One region of the Uliginosibacterium sediminicola genome, then DNA from elsewhere that is predicted to be linked to it. Evidence: predicted binding sites of a transcription regulator. Region 1 holds the regulator's gene; the other holds the start of a gene.
The links. Region 1 encodes sigma-54, which starts transcription at its own class of promoters, with help from an activator protein. Its sites were predicted from a motif close to TGGCACGCTTNCTGCTNA; they were not measured.
Positions count from the first base shown of each region.

Region 2: flgB (flagellar basal body rod protein FlgB) is a predicted target of sigma-54. The motif match lies at 1,068-1,085, and genes of this name have one in related genera.

Region 1 is NZ_JBDIVE010000001.1:429,207-440,683, forward strand. Features, by position in the region: gene ABDB84_RS02030 (sensor domain-containing phosphodiesterase) at 1-944, shown strand, start outside; gene ttcA (tRNA 2-thiocytidine(32) synthetase TtcA) at 1,171-2,097, shown strand; gene ABDB84_RS02040 (FHA domain-containing protein) at 2,098-3,093, shown strand; gene hprK (HPr(Ser) kinase/phosphatase) at 3,146-4,090, opposite strand; gene ABDB84_RS02050 (PTS sugar transporter subunit IIA) at 4,059-4,544, opposite strand; gene hpf (ribosome hibernation-promoting factor, HPF/YfiA family) at 4,751-5,080, opposite strand; gene ABDB84_RS02060 (RNA polymerase factor sigma-54) at 5,092-6,594, opposite strand; gene lptB (LPS export ABC transporter ATP-binding protein) at 6,612-7,334, opposite strand; gene recX (recombination regulator RecX) at 7,315-7,782, opposite strand; gene recA (recombinase RecA) at 7,795-8,808, opposite strand; gene ABDB84_RS02080 (efflux RND transporter periplasmic adaptor subunit) at 9,090-10,349, shown strand; gene ABDB84_RS02085 (efflux RND transporter permease subunit) at 10,346-11,477, shown strand, end outside.
Region 2 is NZ_JBDIVE010000002.1:430,202-441,678, reverse strand. Features, by position in the region: gene infA (translation initiation factor IF-1) at 1-143, shown strand, start outside; gene flgA (flagellar basal body P-ring formation chaperone FlgA) at 174-854, opposite strand; gene flgB (flagellar basal body rod protein FlgB) at 1,224-1,625, shown strand; gene flgC (flagellar basal body rod protein FlgC) at 1,637-2,044, shown strand; gene ABDB84_RS05900 (flagellar hook assembly protein FlgD) at 2,059-2,778, shown strand; gene flgE (flagellar hook protein FlgE) at 2,794-4,068, shown strand; gene flgF (flagellar basal-body rod protein FlgF) at 4,126-4,857, shown strand; gene flgG (flagellar basal-body rod protein FlgG) at 4,888-5,670, shown strand; gene ABDB84_RS05880 (flagellar basal body L-ring protein FlgH) at 5,689-6,354, shown strand; gene ABDB84_RS05875 (flagellar basal body P-ring protein FlgI) at 6,406-7,509, shown strand; gene flgJ (flagellar assembly peptidoglycan hydrolase FlgJ) at 7,534-8,490, shown strand; gene ABDB84_RS05865 (hypothetical protein) at 8,559-8,747, opposite strand; gene bioA (adenosylmethionine--8-amino-7-oxononanoate transaminase) at 8,840-10,159, opposite strand; gene yaaA (peroxide stress protein YaaA) at 10,284-11,072, shown strand; gene ABDB84_RS05850 (M14 family metallopeptidase) at 11,069-11,477, shown strand, end outside.

The DNA.
Region 1 (11,477 bases):
CGGCCCTGGGCGCCGAGCCACATCGCGCGATGATCGAGGTGGTCGAGGAAGCGGTCACCGATCTGGTCCGTCTCGAAGAAGGCGCGGCCGCCTTGCGCGCGCTGGGCGTCGGCCTGGCGCTCGATGATTTCGGCGCCGGCCATTCCAATTTCGACCGTGTCTGGCGCATCCAGCCCGACGTGGTCAAGCTCGACCGCTCCTTTGCGCTGCGCATCGTGCACGATCAATCTGCGCGGCGCATGTTGCCACGCCTGGTGAGCATGCTGCACGAGACCGGCGCCCTGGTCCTGCTCGAAGGGGTCGAAACCCTGGAGCAGGCGCTGATCGCCATGGATGCCGACATCGACTTCGGTCAGGGCTGGTTCTTTGCCCGCCCCAGCATTGACCCGCTGTCCGATTCCGAGCCGATCCGCCCGGCACTGGAGAGCCTGTGGGAGCGCTACCAGCAATTCAACGCCGAACAGCGCCAGGTGCACCACGAACGCATCGCCCCGTACCTCAATGCCATCGGCTACGCCAGCGCCCTGCTGTCGAGCGGTAACCGGGTTGAGGATGTGGCGCCGGCCTTCTTTGACAGCCTGCCCGCCGCCGAATGCTTCTACCTGCTCGATGCCGACGGCCGTCAGGTGGGCGTCAACGTCAGTTCCGGCAGCCAGCGCGGCAAGCAGGTGCTGCGCGAACTCGGCGCCATGCCCGGCGCACGCTGGTCCTGTCGCTCCTACTTCCGGCGCGCCATGCAACACCCCGGCAAACCGCAGGTCACCCGCCCCTATGTCTCGATGAGCAGCGGCAAAACCTGTCTGACGGTCTCGGCCCACGTACGCATCCACGGGGCCGACCACGTCATCTGCGGAGACGTCGACTGGGAGCTTTTGATGGGTGACCGCAATGAGTTGCCTCATCAGCAGAGCAGCGCTCAAGAAGCTGCCCAGCGCCGCCGTTGATAAGCATATGGGGTAATCGCGCCGGGCTTTGATCTGCCGACGCGCCGAGCAGCATTTTGCCTCCCGTCCGAAAAAACCGCGCTACAGCCGAGAAAAGCGAAGAAATGCAGCGAGCCGTGACAAAATCCTGACCAGGCGAACACGCAGCACCGACAAATTCGCCTGGTGCATTGCAACAACCTATAATAAAAGCGCCGTTCGTCCGAATTCAAACTTCCCGCACACCATGGAAACCGTGCTCGCCACTCCTGCCACGCCCACGCCTGCTGACGCCTTGTCCAATACCGCCGTCCGCCTGCAAAAGCGCCTGACGCGCGCAGTGGGGCAAGCCATTGCCGATTACAACATGATCGAAGAGGGCGATACCGTCCTGGTGTGTTGCTCCGGCGGCAAAGACTCCTACGCCATGCTGACCGTGCTGATGGCCCTGCGTGAGCGCGCACCGGTGAATTTCCGCCTGATCGCCATGAATCTCGATCAGAAGCAGCCCGGCTTTCCTGCCGAGGTGCTGCCGCGCTATTTCGAATCCATCGGCGTCGACTATCACATCGCCACCGAAGACACCTATTCCATCGTGACGGACAAGATTCCGGCGGGCAAAACCACCTGTTCGCTGTGTTCGCGCCTGCGTCGCGGCATCATCTACCGTGTCGCGCGCGAGCTCGGTGCCAACAAGATCGCGCTGGGCCACCACCGCGAAGACATGATCGAGACCCTGTTCCTCAACATGTTCTTCGGCGGCAAACTCAAGGCGATGCCTCCCAAGCTCAGCAGCGACAATGGCGAGCACATCGTCATCCGCCCGATGGCGTATTGCGCCGAGGCCGATATCGCCAAATTCGCACGCGCCATGGATTACCCGATCATTCCCTGCAACCTCTGTGGTTCGCAGGAAAACGCCCAGCGCAAACAGATCAAGGCCATGCTGCAGGAATGGGACAAAGTCCACCCCGGACGCATCGAATCGATCAGCACTGCCCTTCAGAACGTAGTGCCAAGCCATCTTGCCGATGGCATGCTCTACGACTTCAAGGGCCTGCAACGCGGCCTCACCGAGTCCGGTGGTGATCTGTTGTTTGATGAAGCCGAGCCGACGACATCACCTGTCGGCGCCGAAACTGCTGTGCGCTGGATGGACTGGAAGGCGCAGTAAATGAGCGTGGAGCCTGACAACATGATGCGCGAAGCGATTGCCGAAGCCAGCTTGCTGGTCGCCGAAGTCACCGGCGCCGGCAGCTTGTCCGAAAAACTGGGCGCTGCCGAGGGCGCACGCGCAGTCGAACGCGCTCTGGCACGCGCTGAGCGCTCGGTCCATGCCTACCAAGGCAGCCGTGTCGGCGATACCACCGGCCGCCTGGCCGCCTCCTTCGCACGTGGCGATGGCGCCGCCCTGGCCGCCAACGACATGATCAAGCGCATCAACCAGCTGCCACCAGTGTCCGGCATCAGCCTGTCGGTGCGCGTCGTGCTCCATACCGGACGCTGCCTGGCCGACGGCAGCATTGATCCCGAAAGCATCGCGCAGTCCTTCAATCTGCTGTCCTTCGCCACGCCGGGCAAGATCCTGGTGTCGAACGAAGCAGTCGGCAAACTCTCTGAAGGCATGCGTGCCAACCTCGTCAGCGCCCCACAGATGTCGGTACACACCGGCACTCAGGACGTACCCTTGCTGGAACTGCAATCAGGCAATCTGATCGCCGGCCACTCCCAGGGCCCGCTGACGGTGCCGCCGCCGCAGCCGACCATCATGCCATCCGCCACGCCGCTGCCGCCACGCAGCGCAAGTGCCGCTGAAGGTTTGGCGCAAACGCGCCTGCTGCTGCGCTATCACGGTGCCAGCCTGCTGGTCTCCGAATTCAAGACCAGCCTGATGGCGGGCCGTGAAGAGAGCAATGATCTGGTCATTTCGGATCGCCGCGCCTCACGCCAGCATGCCCGCATCGAATGGCGCGACGGCCGCTTCCTCTTGGTCGACCACAGCACCAATGGCACCTATCTGCTGGACGATCATGGCGTCGAGATCCTGTTGCGCCATGGCGAGTGCGAACTGCCGCCGCACGGCCGCATCGGCTGCGGCTACTCGCCTCTGGAAGCAGGCTGTGAGCCGATGGTGTTCGACATTGGCGAACGCCAGCAATCTGCCGCCTGAAATCGCCCGCACGACATGAAAAAGCCCGTCACCTGAACGGGCTTTTTCATGTCTAGCCGCGCTCGAATGGGTCCTGCTGTTCGAGCGCCCGCTGCTGGCGATCGACAAACTCCTGCGTCGAATCGATGCCACGCAGCTGCAGGATGGTGTTGCGCACCGCGGCCTCCAGCAGGACCGCCAGATTGCGGCCGGCGGCCACCGGCAGCACGATGCGCTTGACGCCCACGCCCAGCACATCCTGCTCTTCGTCCTCCAGCGAGAGGCGCAAAGGCTCGTCCTGCCCCATACGGCGCTGCAGGTGCACCATGAGGCGCAGACGCATCTTGCGCCGGCAAGCCGTCTCGCCAAAGATCGTGCGGATGTTGAGAATGCCCAGGCCGCGCACTTCAAGGAAGTCCTTGAGCATTTCCGGGCAACGCCCTTCGAGCACACCCGAGGCAATGCGCGAAATCTCGACGACGTCATCGGCCACCAGGCCGTGGCCACGCGAGATCAGCTCCAGCGCCAGCTCCGACTTGCCAGCGCCCGAGTCACCGGTGATCAGCACGCCCAGCCCCAGCACATCCATGAACACGCCGTGCAGGGACACGCGCTCGGCCAGGCGCCGCGCCAAGAAAGAGCGCAGTACTTCGATGACGCGCGCAGACTCCAGCGGCGAGGCCAGCACCGGCACGCCGATGTCCTCGCAGTTGCGGCGGATGATATCCGGCACCTCGCAATCGTCGGCGACGATGATGGCCGGCGGCGGCGCGGCGAGGATCGCCAGCAGATGATGTTCAAGCCTGTCCCGCGCCTGCTTGCGTGCCCAGGCGAACTCGGTTTCACCGATCACCTGCAGGCGTGTGGGATGGATCAGATTAAGGTGCCCGACCAGATCGGCCGCCCACACGCGATCGTCGTGGACGGTGATGTAGGAATCCAGGCGCCCGGCGACGTGGCGCAGGCGCAGAGCTTCCCGATTGGCCTCAAACAGCTGGGCGACGCTGGTTCGCCGCATGCGGATCCCATTGCACAAAGAGTTGGTGGAGTGCGGCTGCATCGGGCGCGCTTGCCAGCGCTTCGCGGAAATCGCGGTCGCTGAACATGGTGGCCAGTTCGGAGAGCAGCTGCAAATGACTTTCGTTGGCCTGCTCGGGCACCAGCATGACGAAGATCAGGCCGACCGGCTTGCCGTCGGGCGCGTCAAAGGGAATCGGCTGGGCCATGCGCACGAAGGCGCCCAGAGGCTCCTTGAGTCCCTTGATGCGGCCATGAGGAATCGCAACACCCTGGCCGAGGCCAGTGGAACAGAGCTTTTCGCGCTGCAAGAGCGCATCACCAACGCGCTTGGCGGCGATGCCGGCGCGCGTTTCAAACATCCGGGCAGCGGCTGTGAACACAGCGGCTTTGTCAGACACCGGACTGTCGAGCACAACACTGTCCGGGATCAGGATCTTGGAAATCAGATTCATGGGGCGAGGTCGGCCACGTGCGCTGCGCAAAAATACGAAGTGTGATCAAACCCGATACGCCATGCCTTGGGAGCGATTGTTAAGCCCGCATGACGCCGCTTTGACGCGCAGATTATATGCCTGGGATTTTCGGCTGGTCGAGAATATCTTTCCCGCTGCGCGGAAAAGTTTGCAGCCCCTCCGCGCGCGGCGGAGGGGCGCGGGAATCAGCTCTCTACAGCGGGCTGATGGTACTTGACGGCCTCACGGCCATGATCGGAGGTCTTTTCCTTGTGCTTGACGACTTGCCGGTCAAGCTTGTCGGTCACACTGTCGATGGCGGCGTAGAGGTCTTCGTCAACGCTTTCAACGAAGATCGTGCGGCCACGTACATGCACCGTCACTTCCGCTTTCTGCCTGAGCTTGTCCACAGAGAGGATCACGTGGGTGGCCGTGACATGCTCAAAGTGGCGAATCACCTTGTCCAGCTTGGCTGTGACGTAATCGCGAATGGACTCGGTCAATTCGAGATGATGGCCGGTGATATTGAGATTCATGAAGTGCTCCTTCAGATCGACTTGCGCTGACTGACCGGCGGGATATTGAGCGACTCACGGTATTTCGCAATCGTTCTGCGAGCCACCACAATGCCCTGCTGGCCCAACATTTCAGCAATCTTGGCGTCAGACAGCGGTTTTTTGCTGTCCTCACCTGCCACCATCTGACGAATCAGCGCGCGAATCGCCGTGGCGGAGCAGGCACCACCCGTGTCGGTAGACACATGACTGCCGAAAAAATACTTCAATTCAAAAATCCCGCGCGTTGACGCCAGGTACTTCTGCGTCGTCACGCGTGACACCGTCGATTCATGCAGTTCCAGCTCTTCGGCAATCTCGCGCAAGGTCAAGGGGCGCATGGCGACCTCGCCGTGATCGAAGAATTGCCTTTGTCTCTCCACGATAGCTTGTGACACGCGCAATATCGTGTCAAATCGTTGCTGAACGTTTTTGATCATCCATTTCGCTTCTTGCAGCTGCGTCGACAGCGATCCGTTGATGCCGCGGTTCTGTTGAAGAATATCGGCATAGACCCGATGAATCCTGAGCCTCGGCATCGCTTCGGGGTTCAGATTAGCGGTCCAGGCGCCACGGAATTTGCGCACGATCACATCCGGCACGATATAGCGCGCGTCCAGCGGCGCGAAGGCCGCGCCCGGATGCGGGTTGAGGCTACAGATGAGTTCGTGCGCGGCACGCAGCTGGTCGTCGTCACAGGACAGGCGGCGGCGGATCTTGACGAAATCGCGCGCACCCAGCAGTTCAAGACATTGTTCAACGATGTCGATGGCCAACTCGCGGGTCGGCGTCTTTTCGCGCGCCTTGAGCTGCAGCGCCAGGCACTCCTGCAAGCTGCGCGCGCCGATGCCGACCGGGTCGAAGTGCTGGACGTGGCGCAAGGCGGTGACCAGTTCTTCGAGCTCGACTTCCCACTCTTCGGGAATCAGCGGCAGCAGCTCTTCCAGCCCTTGCAGAAGCATGCCGTCTTCTTCGAGCGCCTCGATGATCAGGCGGACCAGGGCGCGGTCGCGATCCGGCAGGGGCATCAGCGCAAGCTGGCCTTCCAGATGGTCGCGCAGCGAGGTGGTCGCAGCCTGGAATTCCTGGAAGTCGGAGTCGTCGTCACCATCGTTGTTGCGCGTACCACTCGCTTCCGAACGCCACTCGGCGGCTTCGCCGATGTCGTCATCCGAGACCGAATCATAGGCTTCGGTGATGGTGTCGGGCATTTCGACCGTGGTCGCCGGCTCGAAATCCTGATCGCCATTGGCCAGATGCTCGCTGGTCTCGAAGGCCGCCGCAACGGCTTCGGCGGTCGGCATTTCGAGCACCGCCGGCGCGTCCCCGCCTTCCTCATCCGCACCTTCGCGTTCAAGCAAGGGGTTTTCGAGCAGCATGCGCTCGATCTCGACATTGAGTTCCAGCGTGGAGAGCTGCAACAGCTTGATCGATTGCTGAAGCTGCGGCGTCAGCGCGAGTTGCTGGGAAAGGCGGAGCTGGAGTGAGGGCTTCATCGGGTGCGTATCAACAACTACAGTCGGAAATGTTCGCCGAGATAAATCTGGCGCACCTGGTTATTTTGCACAATTTCCTGCGGCCGGCCACCGGCCAGCACCTCGCCGGCATTGATGATCCAGGCGTGGTCACAGATCCCCAATGTCTCACGCACATTGTGGTCGGTAATCAGCACACCGATGCCACGCGCCTTGAGAAAACCGATGATCTTCTGGATGTCGATCACGGCAATCGGGTCCACGCCGGCAAAGGGTTCGTCGAGGAGAATCAGTTTGGGTTGCGAGGCCAGCGCACGGGCGATCTCCACCCGCCGCCGCTCGCCGCCGGACAATGCGATGGAGTCGGCGTTCTTCAGATGGCCGATGTTCAGCTCGTGCAGCAGGGAATCGAGGCGCGCCTCCTGCTCCTTGCGCGAGAGCTTTTGCAGCTCCAGCACGGCGAGGATGTTCTCGGCCACGGTGAGCTTGCGGAAAACCGAGTTTTCCTGCGGCAAATAAGACAAACCCATCTGTGCACGGCGGTGCATGGGCAGATGGGTGATTTCGGTGGCGTCCAGATAGATATGGCCGCCGTCGGCCTTGACCAGGCCGACGATGGTGTAGAAGCAAGTCGTCTTGCCCGCACCATTGGGACCCAGCAAGCCTACCACCTCGCCGCTGCCGACCTGGAAGGACACGTCCTTCACCACGGTACGCGATTTGTACCGTTTGCGTACGCTCTCAACCCTCAGCAGACTCATCAACAGGATCTCTCAACAACGTGCGGACAATGTCCGCGGAAAAACCACGCGATTGCAGGAAGCGGGCTTGTCTGGCCCACTCCTTTGCATCGCCGGGCACCTGCCCGAACTTTTTCTGCCAGACGCCACGCGCACGGCTGAGCTCATCGTGCTCGAGCACTTCATCGAGCGCGGCGCGCACCTGCTCGCCGGCAACGCCACGCTCCTCAAGCTCGCGGCGGATGCGTGCAGCGCCCAGACGCGCCGCCTTGCTCCGTACATAGCTTTCGGCAAAGCGCTGATCCGACTGAAGCCCGGTCTCGGACATGCGTTCAAGCACGGCGTCGACATCGTCGCCCTCACTGGCTCGGGCCTCCAGCTTGCGTCTGAGTTCCAGGCGCGAATGCTCGCGCGTGGCCAGCAGACGCAAGGCTGTCGATTTGAGCGATTGGGCGGCGGGCTTCTTCACTGCGCAAAACTTTTACTCGCCCTTGACCTGCATGGCGGCCACACCAACGGCTTCGCGGATCTTGTTCTCGATCTCGCGGGCCACCTCGGGGTGTTCGCGCAGGAATTCGCGGGCGTTGTCCTTGCCCTGGCCGATCTTCTCGCCGTTGTAGGCGTACCAGGCGCCGGACTTGTCGACGAATTTGTGCTCGACGCCCATGTCGACGATTTCGCCTTCGCGCGAGATGCCTTCGCCGTAGAGGATGTCGAAATGCGCTTCCTTGAACGGCGGCGAAACCTTGTTCTTGACCACCTTGACCTTGGTTTCCGAACCGACGACTTCGTCGCCCTTCTTGATCGTGCCGGTACGGCGGATATCCAGACGCACCGAGGCGTAGAACTTCAGCGCATTACCGCCGGTGGTGGTTTCCGGGCTGCCAAACATCACGCCGATCTTCATGCGGATCTGGTTGATGAAGATGACCAGAGTGTTGGTGCGCTTGATGTTGGCGGTCAGCTTGCGCAGCGCTTGCGACATCAGGCGCGCTTGCAAACCGGGCAGCTGGTCGCCCATCTCGCCCTCGATTTCGGCGCGCGGCGTCAGCGCGGCGACCGAGTCGATGACCACCAGATCGACGCCGCCGGAACGCACCAGCATGTCGGCGATTTCCAGTGCCTGCTCGCCGGTGTCCGGTTGCGAAATCAACAGTTCGCCAACATTGACCCCCAGCTTTTGCGCATAGGTGATGTCCAGCGCGTGTTCGGCATCGATGAAGGCCGCTGTGCCGCCCAGCTTTTGCAGCTCGGCCGTGACCTGCAGGGTCAGGGTCGTTTTACCGGAAGATTCCGGACCGTAGATTTCCACCACGCGTCCGCGCGGCAAGCCACCAATGCCCAAGGCGATGTCCAGACCCAGCGAGCCGGTCGATACGGCCTGGATGTCAGAGACGACCTCACCATCGCCCAGGCGCATGATGGAGCCCTTGCCGAATTGTTTCTCGATCTGCGCCAATGCAGCGTTCAATGCCTTTGCCTTGTTGTCGTCCATGCAAGCTCCTGGTTCGTGTCGCGTTGAGTCGACCAAATTATGGCACAGAGCTTGCGTGCTGGCCGCAGCAATCTTGCACCTCTCAACTTACATGCCAAGGCCACATGGCAAAGCCATCCCGCCCTGCCCCGCTCGTGCCGCGAAGCCTGTCTTCATTGTGATAACTTGCATCCGGCAACATATTTTCGTGTCGTCTTGAAAGAAATCACTGATAGATTGGCGAGCTGTTGAAAACGGACCGATCAACATGGCGGCGCTACGGCAACGTTGCGCTGGAAACGATGCTGCACATAACAAAAATCAGCACAGCGCTGATCCTCGGCAGCCTGCTGGCCGCCTGCCACCCCAAAGAAGCTTCCAAAGAGACGGGTAACAAGGAACACAGCACGGCGAGCGCAGCCGGAAGCAGCGCCAATGCCAGCGCCGCCCGGCCGCAGCCAGTCACCACAGTGCTCTCGCGCATCGATACCGTGCCCATCGTGCTGTCTGCGCAGGGCAATGTGTTATCGCTTGACGAAGTCGATATCCGTCCGCAGAAAACCGGCATGATCAGCAAGATCCACTTCACCGAAGGCGACGAGGTCAAGCGCGGTCAATTGCTGTTCTCGCTCGATGATCGCGAAGATCAGGCCAATGTCAAAAAGGCCGAGGCCACCCTGGCTGGCACGCAGTCGCAGATCGTCATCGCGCAACGCGAACTGACGCGCAACACCGATCTGTTCAATCAGAAGTTCGTCTCCAGCGCGACGGTGGACACCTCGCGCAGCAAGCTCGAAACCTTGCAATCGACACTCGACCAGAACAAGGCAGCGCTGGATCAGGCGCGTGCGGTACTGTCCTACTCATCCATCCGCGCGCCCTTCAACGGTCGTGCCGGTCGCATCGACGTGCGCCCGGGGTCGCTGGTGCTGGCCAACACGACCATCTCCCTGGTCAAGATCACGCGCATGGACCCGATCGGCGTCAGCTTCAATCTTGCCGAGCGCGACCTGGTCCGCTTGCGTGCCGCCCAGCGCAATGGGCCGGTCAGCGTCCAGGTCGACGTGCCCGGCCAGCGCGACGAAGCGGTCAAGGGCAAGGTCGTCTTCATCGAGAGCACGGTCGACAAGGTCTCCGGCACCATCGGTGTGAAAGCCGAAATAGACAATGCCCAGCGCAAGCTGTGGCCAGGGCAATACGTCACCGTCCGCGTCAATGCGGGCCAGATCAACGACGCCCTGGTGTTGCCGCCGCAAGCCATTGTGAACGGCCCGAACAACCGCTTTGTCTACATCGTCAAACCCGACATGACGGTCGCCCAGCAGCCCATCGAGCTGGTGCGCATCGCCGGCCGCAACGCCATCGTCACCGGCATCGAGCCGAACCAGAAGGTGGTGCTTGAAGGCGCATCGAATCTGCGCCCGGGCAGCACGGTCGTCGAAGTACCGGCGGGCGGCCGCAATGGCAAGGGCGGCAAGGCTGAACAGTCGGCCCCCGCGTCCGAGTCGGCACCTCAGGCGGGCGAGAAGAATGGCGCCAAAGCTGCGGGTAGCACACAATGAAACTGGCCGAACACGCGATTGACCGGCCCGTCGCGACAACCCTGTTGTGGCTGGCGATCATCCTCGGCGGTTTCGCGGCGGTATTCCGCCTGCCGATTGCCGCCCTGCCCTCGTTCAACCAGCCGACCATCAACGTCAACGCGCAGCTCTCCGGCGCCAGCCCGGAGACCATGGCCTCCTCGGTGGCGATGATTCTGGAGCGACAGTTCTCGACCATCTCGGGGCTGCGCACGATGACCTCCAGCAATACGCTGGGCAGCACCAATCTGACCCTGGAATTCGAGCCCTCTCGCAATATCGATGCGGCCGCGGTGGACGTGCAGGCGGCGCTGTTCCGCGCATCACGCCAGCTGCCAACCGAAATGACGACGCAGCCGACCTATCGCAAGGTCAATCCGGCTGACGATCCGATCCTGTTCATCTCGATCAGCTCGCCCTCGATGTCGCTGGACCAGCTCAATGCCTTCGCCGACAACATCATCTCGCCGACCCTGTCGACACTCGATGGCGTCGCCCAGGTCAGCATCAACGGCCAGAAACGCTTTTCGGTGCGCGTCAAAGCCGATCCGGAAAAGCTCGCCGCGCATGATCTGACGCTCGCCGAAGTGGCCAGCGCACTCAAGGCGACCAATGCCAATACGCCGGTCGGCACCCTGGAAGGCCCGCGCCAGACCCTGATCATCAACGCCAATGATTCGCTCAAGTCGGCGGCCGAATTCTCGCGTGCGGTAATCGCCAGCAAGAACGGCATCTCCATCCGCCTCTCCGATATCGCCCAGGTCGAGGACAGCGTCGAGAACCTGCGCAATGCCAGCTGGGTCGATGGCGAACGCGCCATCACCTTGTCGGTACAGCGCCAACCGGACGCCAACACCGTCGCCGTGGTCAATGCCGTCAAGGCGGCACTGCCCGGTCTGCGCGAGCAACTACCGGCCTCGGTCGAGATCAAACCACTCAATGACCGTGCCGTCGCCATCAGCGACTCGATCCATGACGTGGCGCTGACCATGGGCCTGACCATCGGCCTGGTGGTGCTGGTGATCCTGCTGTTCCTGCGCCGGCTGTCGGCAACCCTGATTCCCTCGGTCTCGGTGCCAGCCTCACTGCTGGCCACTTTCGGCGTAATGC
Region 2 (11,477 bases), on a different contig from region 1:
AGCACCATATCCGCATCCTCGCCGGTGACAAGGTGACGCTGGAGATGTCGCCCTATGATTTCAGCAAGGGCCGTATCACTTTCCGCCACATCGAACAACGTGGTGGTCCCGCACCACAGTCGGCACCGCGCAGACGTAACTGATCTGGCTGCCCGGTCTGCTGGCCGGCGGCTCTACTCGGCGACTTCGACGATGCCGTCTGCGCCGAGCACACCCACAATGACGCGGCCGTTATCGAGGCGGACGCGTGTAACTTCTCCCTGCATGGCGGTATTGAGCGCGCGACCGCCATTGGCGACCGTGAAGCCTTTACCACGTGCGATGACCTTCACTTCCTGACCTGCGCGTACGTTGACCGTTGCCAGCAGATAGACGCTGCGCAAGCTCTGCCCGCTGTTCAGTGCTTGTCGCGCATGGCGACCGATCACGCTGTCGAGCTGAGTCAGGATGTCGCTGGGCATGCTGCTCAGCTCACCCTCGACCAGGCGCACATCGTCAATGCCGATCGCCTGTCCGCCTGCGACAGGCCGCGCCATCACGACATAGCTTCCAATGACTGAAACCCTGGCGCTCAGATAGAGCGAGGCAGCCGGCGTTTCACTGCAGCGCAGCCCGACCGTGATGCGCCCCCAGTTCTTCTGCGCTGCCGGGACAAAGGCTTCCGGCTGTTTGCAGTTGGCCAGGGGATTGCGCGCCGAGGGCGTCGCCACACTGATGTTCACTTGTCCGGCAAGTCCCTGAGCACGTTCGCGCAGAAAGCGCTCGGCCAGCTCGCGCAAAGCCTCGGGCGTTGCAGCCTGGGCGGTGCTTGAGAGCAGGAGCGCGCAGAGCAGGGCGGTGATGACGGGCTTCATGGTTTGACTGGCAGAACAGTGCTCGCCGGAATTGGGCGCTAGCCCGATTCAAACACGGATCAAGTGCCGCTCGGGCGCAGAACAGATCCACCAAAACACCCTACTTCCATTGACCGGCAATGTTTGCCGTTGCCTGCCGCCGCACTGCCGGGGCGAGCTGCCGTTTTGCCGCTTTGTAAGTGGTATTTGGCCGTTTTTCGATCGTTTTGGCGCTGGCACGGAAGCTGCGATATGCCTGTCGAGCACGCGGTCCATTGCCGCTGGATTCGGGAGACGGAAATGTTCAGGAAACAAGGCAAGCGTTTTGCAGAGCCCAAGCTTGATCAAGGTCCGGTGCTGGTGAACAACAAGAATTCTGGAGCAGAGCAAATGAGCAGACTTGACGACGCATTGCGCTTTCATCAGACCGCGCTGGATCTGCGTTCCCAGCGTCAGGCGCTGATTGCTTCCAATATTGCCAACGCAGATACGCCGAACTACAAGGCACGCGACATCGACTTCGGCAGCGCGCTGCATGGCGCCTTGGCCGGCCGCGTTGCTCCGCTGGCTTTGTCGACCACTGCAGCCAACCATGTGGCCGCTGCCGGCGTTGCCACTGCGCCGAATCTGCAATATCGCCCGGAGACGCAATCGAGTGTTGATGGCAACACCGTGGATATGGATGTGGAGCGCGCCGCAATGGCTGAAAACACGCTGCACTATGAAGCCAGCATTTCATTCATCAATGGCCTGCTCAAGAGCATGCAGGCGGCGATTACGGGTCAGGGCTGAGGAGTCGCATCATGAGCCTGTTTGATGTTTTCGGAATCGCCAGTTCGGCCATGCATGCGCAGTCGCTGCGTCTGAACACCACGGCGAGCAACATGGCCAACGCCGATAGCGTAGCGGGGCCTGATGGCCAACCCTATCGCGCCAAACAAGTGGTGTTCCAGGCGCGTCAGCAAGGCAACAACCCCTATGCTCAGGGCGTGCAGGTCTTGCAGGTGGTCGAAAGCGCTGCGCCCTTGCGCATGGTGTACGACCCGAAGAGCCCGGCGGCCAACAAGGATGGCTATGTCTCGATGCCCAATGTGGATGTGGTGGAGGAAATGACCAACATGATCTCTTCTTCGCGGGCTTATCAGACGGATGTTGAAATGATGAACACCGCTAAAACAATGCTGCAAAAAGCACTCACCATCGGCTCCTGATCGAGGTTCCCATCATGACCACCACTACTTCCACGAATTCGAGCACGACAGCGGATATTTACGCTGCCATCAATGCGGCGAATACTGCATCGGGTTCGTCGAGCTCGACCAGTTCGAGCAGCTCGACGACGAAGGACTCTACTGCAACCTCGCAGGCGAGCTTCCTGAAGCTGCTGACCACGCAGTTGCAAAACCAGGATCCGATGAATCCGACGGACAACGCCGAGCTGACCTCGCAGATTGCGCAGATCAATACCGCCAGCGGTATGGAAAAGCTCAATACAACAATGAACACGCTGCTCTCCGGCTATAAGTCCAGCGAGTCCTTGCAAGCGGCTTCAGCCTTGCTGGGGCACTCGGTGCTGGTCAAGGGGGATCAGCTCAATCTGTCCAGCGGTATGGCCGTCGGCGGTTTCACGCTTGAAGAAGCGGCAGACAAGGTGGTCATTTCGATTCTGGATTCGAGCGGCAAGGAAGTTGCCAGCGAAACCATGAGCAAGCAGGACGCGGGTTCGCACGACTTCGTCTGGAACGGTCTGAGCACCGACGGGACGACGGCCAAGGATGGCACCTACACCATGAAGATTACGGCTACTGCAGGCAAGGACACGATCAAGTCCAGCGCTCTGGAGATGGCCACCGTCACGAGCGTGATCAATTCGGATTCTGGCGCAAGCATCGATGCGGGGCGGTTCAGCAAACTCGCTCTCACCGATGTTGTCCGTATCCTCTAGTCTGGAGATATCAAAATGGCATTGCAAAGTGGTCTTTCCGGTCTGAACGCCGCAGCAAAATCGCTGGACGTCATCAGCAATAACGTTTCCAACGGCAGCACGGTTGGTTTCAAGCTATCGTCATCGGTGTTTTCGGATCTGTTCGCCTCGGCGATCAATGGTGCGGCATCCTCCACCCAGGTGGGTATCGGTACCTCGATCAGCAAGGTGGCGCAGCAGTTCTCGCAAGGCAATATCTCGACGAGTAGCAATCCGCTCGATATGGCCATCAATGGCGACGGCTTCTTCCGTCTGTCCGATGCAGGCACCATCAGCTTCACCCGCAATGGTCAGTTCCAGCTGGACAAGAATGGTTATGTGTCGAGCTCTTCCGGGCTGCACCTGACCGGCTATGGCGTGGATGCCAATGGCAAGATCGTCGCCGGCCCCTTGTCGGACATTCGCGTCAATAACGCGATCCTGCCGCCGGTTGCGACCGGCCAGAGCTCTGCGGGCACGGGTATCGAGATCCAGATGAACTTCAACGCGGCCGATGAAGTGAAGACCGATAGCGCCGGTACTGCCGTGGCGACCTTCAATCAGGCGGACGGCACCACCTATAACTTCTCGACTTCGGTCAGCGTCTATGACCAGAGTGGCGCGCAGCACAGTCTGGGGCTGTTCTTCCAGAAGCAGTTCCCGGGTACCAGTACCACCGACTGGAAGATTTACACCTCGGTTGACGGAGGGACTGCAAGTACGACGGCGCAAACGCTGACCTTCGACAATACAACGGGCAAGGTCAGTGGCTCTGGCTTGCTGTCGATTGGTATCGACATCGATCAGTCCGTCTATACCGCGCCTGACATGACCGGTGTTCCGCTCAACTTCACGGGCTCGACGCAGTACAGCGGTTCCTATGCCGTCAATAGTTCGACGCAGGATGGTTACGCCGCAGGTCAGCTCTCCGGTATCGCAATCGATGCCACGGGTGTGGTCAAAGGCAAGTACAGCAACGGCCAGACGACCAATCTGGGTCAGGTGGTGCTGGCCCACTTCGCTGATCCGGGTGGGCTGCAATCTGCCGGCGGCAATCTGTGGTCGGAGTCTGCCGCATCGGGTCAGCCGCAGGTCGGCGCGCCGGGTACCGGTCAGCTTGGCGCGATTCAGTCAGGTGCTCTCGAAGACTCCAATGTGGACCTGACGGCTGAGCTGGTGAACATGATTACGGCGCAGCGCAACTACCAGGCCAATGCGCAGTCGATCAAGACGCAGGATCAGCTCATGCAGACCCTCGTCAATCTGCGTTAAACCTGATTAGACCGAGCTGATTGCCGATCAACCCACGCGAATCACGATGCTTCGATCATGGATAAACTGATCTACACCGCAATGTCCGGCGCGAAAGCCACGATGTCTCAACAGACCTCGGTGGCGCACAACCTGGCCAATGCCACGACGACCGGTTTTCGCGCCGAGCTGCATCGCTTCCGTGCGGTGAATGTGCAGACGCCGGCTTTGCCGACGCGTGCTTTCGCCGTGGATGCCAGTGTGTCGAACGATCTGAGCACGGGTCCGTTGGAGCGCACTTCGGCGCCTTATGACGTGGCCATTAATGGCAATGGCTGGTTCGTTGTTCAGGGCGCTGATGGCAAGGAAGCGTATACGCGCAATGGCCACTTCACGATTGATCCGGAAGGCGTGTTGCGGACGACCTCCGGTTTGGCCGTGATGGGCGATGGCGGGCCGATCACCATTCCGCCGGACAACAGCATTGAAGTGGGTCAGGACGGCACCATCACCACCACGCCGCTGACCGGCGCCAAGACCAGCGCCAGCGCGATCGCTCGTTTCAAGCTGGTCAATCCGGCGGCCGCTGATCTGGTGCGCGGCGAGGATGGTCTGTTTCGCACGCAGACGCCAGCGGCGCAGGATGATTCGGTACGTGTTTCTGGCGGCTATCTGGAAGGCAGCAATGTGAATGTCGTCGACCAAATCGTCAGCATGATGTCGCTGGCGCGGCAGTTCGAAATGCAGATCAAGATGCTGGATACCGCACAGCAAGACGACAAGGCTGCGACGGCGATCATCAGTCGCTGAGCACTGGCACCAACATAAGGAGTAGCTGAAATGATGAACGCATTGTGGGTGGCCAGAACCGGACTCGACGCACAGCAAACCCAGCTGGACGTTATCTCCAACAACCTTGCTAACACCAGTACCAACGGTTTCAAACGTGCGCGTACCATTTTCGAGGATCTGCTCTACCAGAACCTGCGTCAGCCCGGCGCGCAAAGCTCGCAGAGCTCGACCATCCCGACCGGCTTGCAGATCGGCACTGGCGTGCGTCCGGTGGCGACCGAACGCATCCAGTCCCAGGGTAATCTGCAACAGACCACCAATACCAACGACCTGGCCATTCAGGGGGCCGGCTTTTTCCAGGTGCTGATGCCTGATGGCACGACGGCTTATACGCGTGATGGCTCATTCCAGAAGGATTCGCAAGGCCAGCTGGTGACATCCAGTGGCTACCCTTTGCAGCCGACCATCACCATTCCCGCAGATGCGCTGAGCGTTACCGTGGCCAAGGATGGTACGGTCAGTGTGACCCAGCCGGGTTCCACCGCGACAACGCAAATCGGCGCCATCCAACTGGCGACCTTCGTCAATCCGGCAGGTCTGCAAAGCCTCGGTGAAAACCTCTTTGTCGAGACTACGGCCAGTGGCACGGCCACCGCCTCAACGCCCGGTACCAATGGTTCGGGTACGGTGAATCAGGGCTATGTCGAAACCTCCAACGTCAATACCGCGGAAGAATTGGTGAACCTGATCCAGACGCAGCGCGCCTATGAATTCAATTCGCGCATCGTGCAGACCGCCGATGCCATGCTGGGCAAACTCAGCTCACTGTAAGAATCGCTTGAGGCCATCATGAAGGCTTATTTTCACAAGCTGGTCTGCCTGTTGCCCATGTTCTGCTCGGCATGTGCCTTGATCACGCCGACGACGGCCGTGCATCAGCCGATGACGGCGCGCCCCGAACCGGCTCCGGCAGCAGTGAGCGGCGGCTCGATCTTCGGTTTGGCAACCCGTCCTTTGTTTGAAGATCGGCGTGCCCGTCTGGTGGGCGATACCTTGACCATCAATCTGGTCGAGAGGACCCAGGCCAGCAAGAACGCCAACGCCAATGCCACGCGCAGCGGCAGTACCAATGTCGGCTTCAATACGGCGCTCGGCGTGCCGGGCAAATTCCTCTCGCCCTTGTCGGTCGCGGGCACTGACGATACTTCGTTCTCTGGCAAGGGTGCGGCGGCGGCCAATAATGCCTTTACCGGCACGATCACCGTGACGGTGATCGAGGTTTATCCGAACGGCAATCTGCTGGTCTCCGGCGAGAAGCAGATAGCCATCAATCAAGGGCAGGAATTCATACGTTTTTCCGGCGTTGTTAATCCGGCCTATGTGACAAGCTCCAACTCTGTCCAGTCCGTGCAGGTCGCGGATGCACGCGTCGAGTACAAGGGAAGCGGTTATATCGACGAAGCCCAGACCATGGGCTGGTTGCAGCGCGTGTTCCTCAACGTGCTGCCGTTCTGAGTATCTGGTCTGCGTCACCTGGCGTAGCGCTTTCGATTTGCGGAGTTGATCATGAATGCAGTTGTGCGTCTTGCCCTCGGCGTATTGGTGGTGCTGACAAGCGCACTGGCACAGGCTGAGCGTGTCAAGGATCTGGCGACCATTTCCGGCGTGCGCAACAACCAGCTGATCGGCTACGGTCTGGTTGTCGGCCTCGATGGCACGGGGGACCAGACATCGCAGGCGCCCTTCACCACGCAGAGCCTGATCAACATGCTCGGCAATCTCGGCGTCAGCATTCCGACCGGAACGACTCTGCAGCTCAAGAACGTTGCGGCGGTCATGGTGACCATGCAGATGCCACCGTTTGCCCAGCCCGGGCAACAGTTCGACGTCAACGTCTCCTCGCTCGCCAATGCCAAAAGTCTCAAGGGCGGCATGCTCTTGATGACGCCGCTCAAGGGCGCTGACGGGCAGGTCTACGCCGTAGCTCAAGGCAGTCTGATCGTCGGCGGCGCCGGCGGCCAGGCGGGTGGTACGACCGTCACCATCAATCATCTGTCCGCCGGTCGTGTGCCGGCGGGGGCGACGGTTGAGCGCCCGGTCGAGATGCAGGTCGGCCAGGGCGACTCGATCATGTACGAACTTGGCGCCTCCGACTTTGGCACGGCACAACGCGTGGCTGAGGTGATCAATGCTAATACCCAGCCGAATACCGCCTGGCCGCTGGATGGCCGGCGCATCCAGGTGCGCGCGCCTGAGTTGCCTTATGAGCGCGTGGCCTTCATCGGCAAGATCGAAAATCTGGAAGTGGTGCCCTTGTCTGGCGCTGCGCGCGTGATCATCAATTCACGCACTGGTTCGGTGGTCATGAATCAGGCCGTGGCCTTGCAGGAATGCGCTGTTGCGCATGGCAATCTTTCCGTGACGGTGAGTGACAATCCGCAAGTCAGCCAGCCCAATGCGCTCTCTGGCGGCACTACCGCGATAACCAACAACGGCAGCGTCGACATCAAGCAGGGCGGCGGTGGCTTCGTGCGCTTCAAGCCGGGCGCGAATCTGGCCGAGGTAGTCAAGGCACTCAATTCGGTGGGCGCCAATCCGCTGGACATGATCAACATTCTGCAAGCGATGAAGGCTTCGGGCGCACTGCGCGCCGAGCTCGAAGTGATCTGAGCCCATTCCAGAGGACTTTAGGACATGATCGACCAGGTCAACACATTCGACGTCAATGCGCTCAGCGCGCTCAAGCGCGCTGCGCGCGAGAACACCCCTGAGTCGATCAAGGCGACGGCCAAGCAATTCGAGGCGCTGTTCCTGCAGATGATCCTCAAATCCATGCGCGATGCCTCGCCGAAAGACGGCATGTTCGATAGCGATGCAACGCGTTTCTACCAAGGCATGAGCGACCAGCAGATGGCCGGTGTGCTGGCGCAAAAAGGCGGCATCGGGCTGGGCGCGGCACTGGAGCGTCAGCTGATGCTGCAGGCATTCGGTAATACGCCGCCGGCAGGCAGTAGCGCCGCCACCACGCCGCAGGCTCCAGCGACACCGCTTGTCCCGGCAGCTGCTGCAGCGATCAGCGCACAGGTGACGAACGCGAATGCAGCGAACACGAGCTCGGGCGTGCAGGCGACTGCAGACGCTGCAGGCCTGAACGGTGACCCGCAACAGTTCATCCGCGCGCTGTGGCCGCAAGCGGCCGATGCTGCGCGTCAGCTGGGTGTGCCCGCACACTTCCTGCTCGCGCAGGCAGCGCTGGAGACTGGATGGGGCAAGGCCGAACTGCGCATGGCCGATGGCAGCCCCAGTTACAACCTGTTCAATATCAAAGCCGGCAAGAACTGGAAGGGGCGTACGGTCAACGCCAAGACCACCGAGTACGAAGAGGGTGTCGCACAGGCACGCACAGAGTCTTTCCGTGCTTACGGCTCGTACGCCGAAGCCTTTCAGGATTACGCGCGCCTGATTCAGCAATCGCCGCGTTACGCTGCCGCGCAGGGGCAGGCCGATGCGCTGAGTTTCTCGCAGGCTTTGCAGGCGGGAGGTTACGCCACCGATCCGGCTTACGCAGAAAAGCTGACGCGTGTGATCAATAGCGCGGTGATGCGTCAGGGCGTCATCACGACTGCAATGAACACTACGATCTATACCTGATTGTCATTTGTCGAAGATGAAAAGGCGCTTAGCTCACGCTAAGCGCCTTTTTTCTGCCTGGGCAGAACTTACTTGGCAGCAGCAGGGGCCGAGGCTTCAGCCTTTGCCTTGTGTGCTTTCTTGGCGACATGCTTCTTCGCAGCTTTGGCAGGAGCCGAGCTGGAGGCCGTAGCGGCCGGTGCGGACGTTGCGTCAGCAGCGAAAGCAGCGGTAGACAGGAAAGCACCAGCAATCAGGGCGGTCAGCAGCTTGTTCATTTTCAGTTCCTCAACTTGTCGAATGAGCCGGGATGTCCCCGGACAAGACCATCAACGCAGCGCTCTGAGGGGGCGATGACAAGAATTACAATTTAATATTTTGTTACATCTAGTGCGTGTTGCAAGGCGCTCATGCTGGCCTGTGCAAGTGTCTCGATATCGGCAGCTTCGACGATGTAAGGCGGCATCCAGTAAACCGTGTTGCCGATCGGCCGCAGCAGTACGCCTTGCTGCAGCGCGTGTTCGGCGAAGCGGCGTGCGAAGCCCGGCGCAGCGCTAGGTACGTCAAATGCCAATATCATTCCGTGCTGGCGCAGGTGATGAACGGCAGAGTGGGTGACGATGTTGTCTGCCGCGTCCTTCATCAAGCGTGCGCGCGTGCGATTATTTGTAAGTACCTCGTCGCGCTCGAAGAGCTCCAGGGTCGCTAGCGCAGCGCTGCAGGCGAGGGGGTTGCCGGTGTAGGAATGCGAGTGGAGGAAGCCGCGACTGACTTCATCGGCGTAGAAGGCCTGATAGATCGCATCGCGCGAGAGCACCAGCGAGAGCGGCAGATAGCCGCCCGAGATGCCTTTTGACAGGCAGAGAAAATCCGGCCAGATGCCGGCTTGCTCGCAGGCGAAAAACGTCCCCGTGCGGCCGCAGCCGACGGCGATTTCGTCGGCGATCAGATGCACTTGGTAACGATCACACAGCGCACGTGCGAGGCGCAGGTATTCGGCGTCGTACATGGCCATGCCGGTTGCGCATTGCACGAGGGGTTCGACAATCAGCGCGGCAGTGGTGGTGTGATGTGCCTCCAGCCAGGCTTCGAGTCCTGCAGCCGCACGGCGTGCGACATCGACGCGCGTCTCGCCATCGCGGGCTTGTCGCCAGTCAGGTGAGGGCACGGTGTCGGCACTGCGCACCAGGGGCGCGTAGGCGTCGCGGAACAGCGCGATGTCGGTGACCGCCAGAGCGCCGACGGTTTCGCCGTGATAACTGCCGGCCAGGCAGACAAAACGGTTCTTGTCGCTGCGCCCCAGATTGCGCCAGTAATGCAGGCTCATCTTCAGCGCGATTTCGGTGGCCGATGCGCCATCCGATGCGTAGAAGGCGTGGCCGAGCACGCCGCCGGTCAGCGCGCTGAGCTTTTCAGAGAGTGCGACCACCGGCTCGTGGGTGAAGCCGGCCAGCATCACGTGTTCGAGCTTGTCGAGTTGCTCGCGCAGGCGCTGGTTGATGTGCGGATTGCAGTGACCAAAGAGATTCACCCACCAGGAGCTCACCGCGTCCAGGTAGCGCTTGCCCTCGCTGTCGATGAGCCAGGCGCCTTCGCCGCGCGCGATGGCGAGCAAGGGCAGGGTTTCGTGCTGTTTCATCTGGGTGCAGGGGTGCCAGACGGCGGCGAGGGAGCGCTGGAGCAGGGACATGGATTTTTACGGGCGTGGTTTCGGATGCGATAATAGCGCCGCCAGCGCTGCAAACGATCTTCGCCCGATTTTCCCGACTTCCACTATCTGGCGTCTCGTTTGCGCTTCCCATGTCGAGTTGCCCATGCTGATCACCATTTCTCCCGCCAAATCGCTGGATTTCGAGTCCCCCCTGCCTGCTGCGCTGAGCGCCTTGCCACACACCCAGCCGGATTTTCTTGATCACTCGGCTGCGCTGATCGACATCCTGCGCGAGCGCTCGCCAGCCGAGATCAGCCGGCTGATGGATATTTCCGATCAGCTGGCGGTGCTCAATGTCACGCGTTACGCCGAGTGGTCGCCGCCGTTCTCCGAGGCGAATGCTCGCCGCGCTGCTCTGGCCTTCAATGGCGATGTGTATGAGGGGCTGGCCGCGCCAACGCTGTCGGCCGAGGACCTGGCTTGGGCACAACAGCATCTGCGCATTCTCTCCGGCCTCTATGGTGTGCTGCGGCCGCTCGATCTGATGCAGGCCTATCGCCTGGAGATGGGCACGCGTCTGGCCAATGCTCGCGGCAAGGATCTTTACGCTTTCTGGGGCGACACGATTACCGAAGCGCTCAATGCCAGCCTGGCTGAGCAGAACGCGGATATCGTGCTCAATCTCGCCTCCGAGGAGTATTTCAAGTCGGTGCGTCCGGCCCGCCTCAAGGCGCGCATCGTTACGCCGGTGTTCCAGGAGTGGAAAGGCGGCGCTTACAAGATCATCAGTTTCTACGCCAAGCGTGCGCGTGGTTTGATGAGCCGTTACGTAATCCTCAATCGCATCGAGGATGTCGAGCAGCTCAAAGCATTTGATGTGGAGGGCTACGCTTTCGATGCCGCAGCCTCATCCGCAGATCAGTGGTATTTCCGTCGCAAGGTCACAGCATGAGTCAGTCCCCGATCCAGATTCTCAGTCAGTTCGACAGTGGCAATATCGAAATCATCTCGGTGAGCGATCCGCAAAATCTGCGCCTGCGCATCCGCCCGGACAGCAATTCCGAGTTCTTCCAGTGGTTCCATTTCCGTCTCAATGCGCCGACAGGCAGCGAATTGCGTCTGGTGATCGAAAATGCTGGCGAGTGCAGCTATGCCGATGGTTGGTACGGCTACCAGTGCGTGGCCAGCCTTGATCGGCAGGACTGGTACCGCATCGCCACGACGAGTTACGACGGCGAAAAGCTCAGCATGACTCTCACCATGCCCGGCGAGAGCCTTTGGCTGGCCTATTTCCAGCCCTACTCGCTGGAGCGGCATTACGATCTGCTCGCGCGCTGCGCGCAGGATCCGCGCGTCA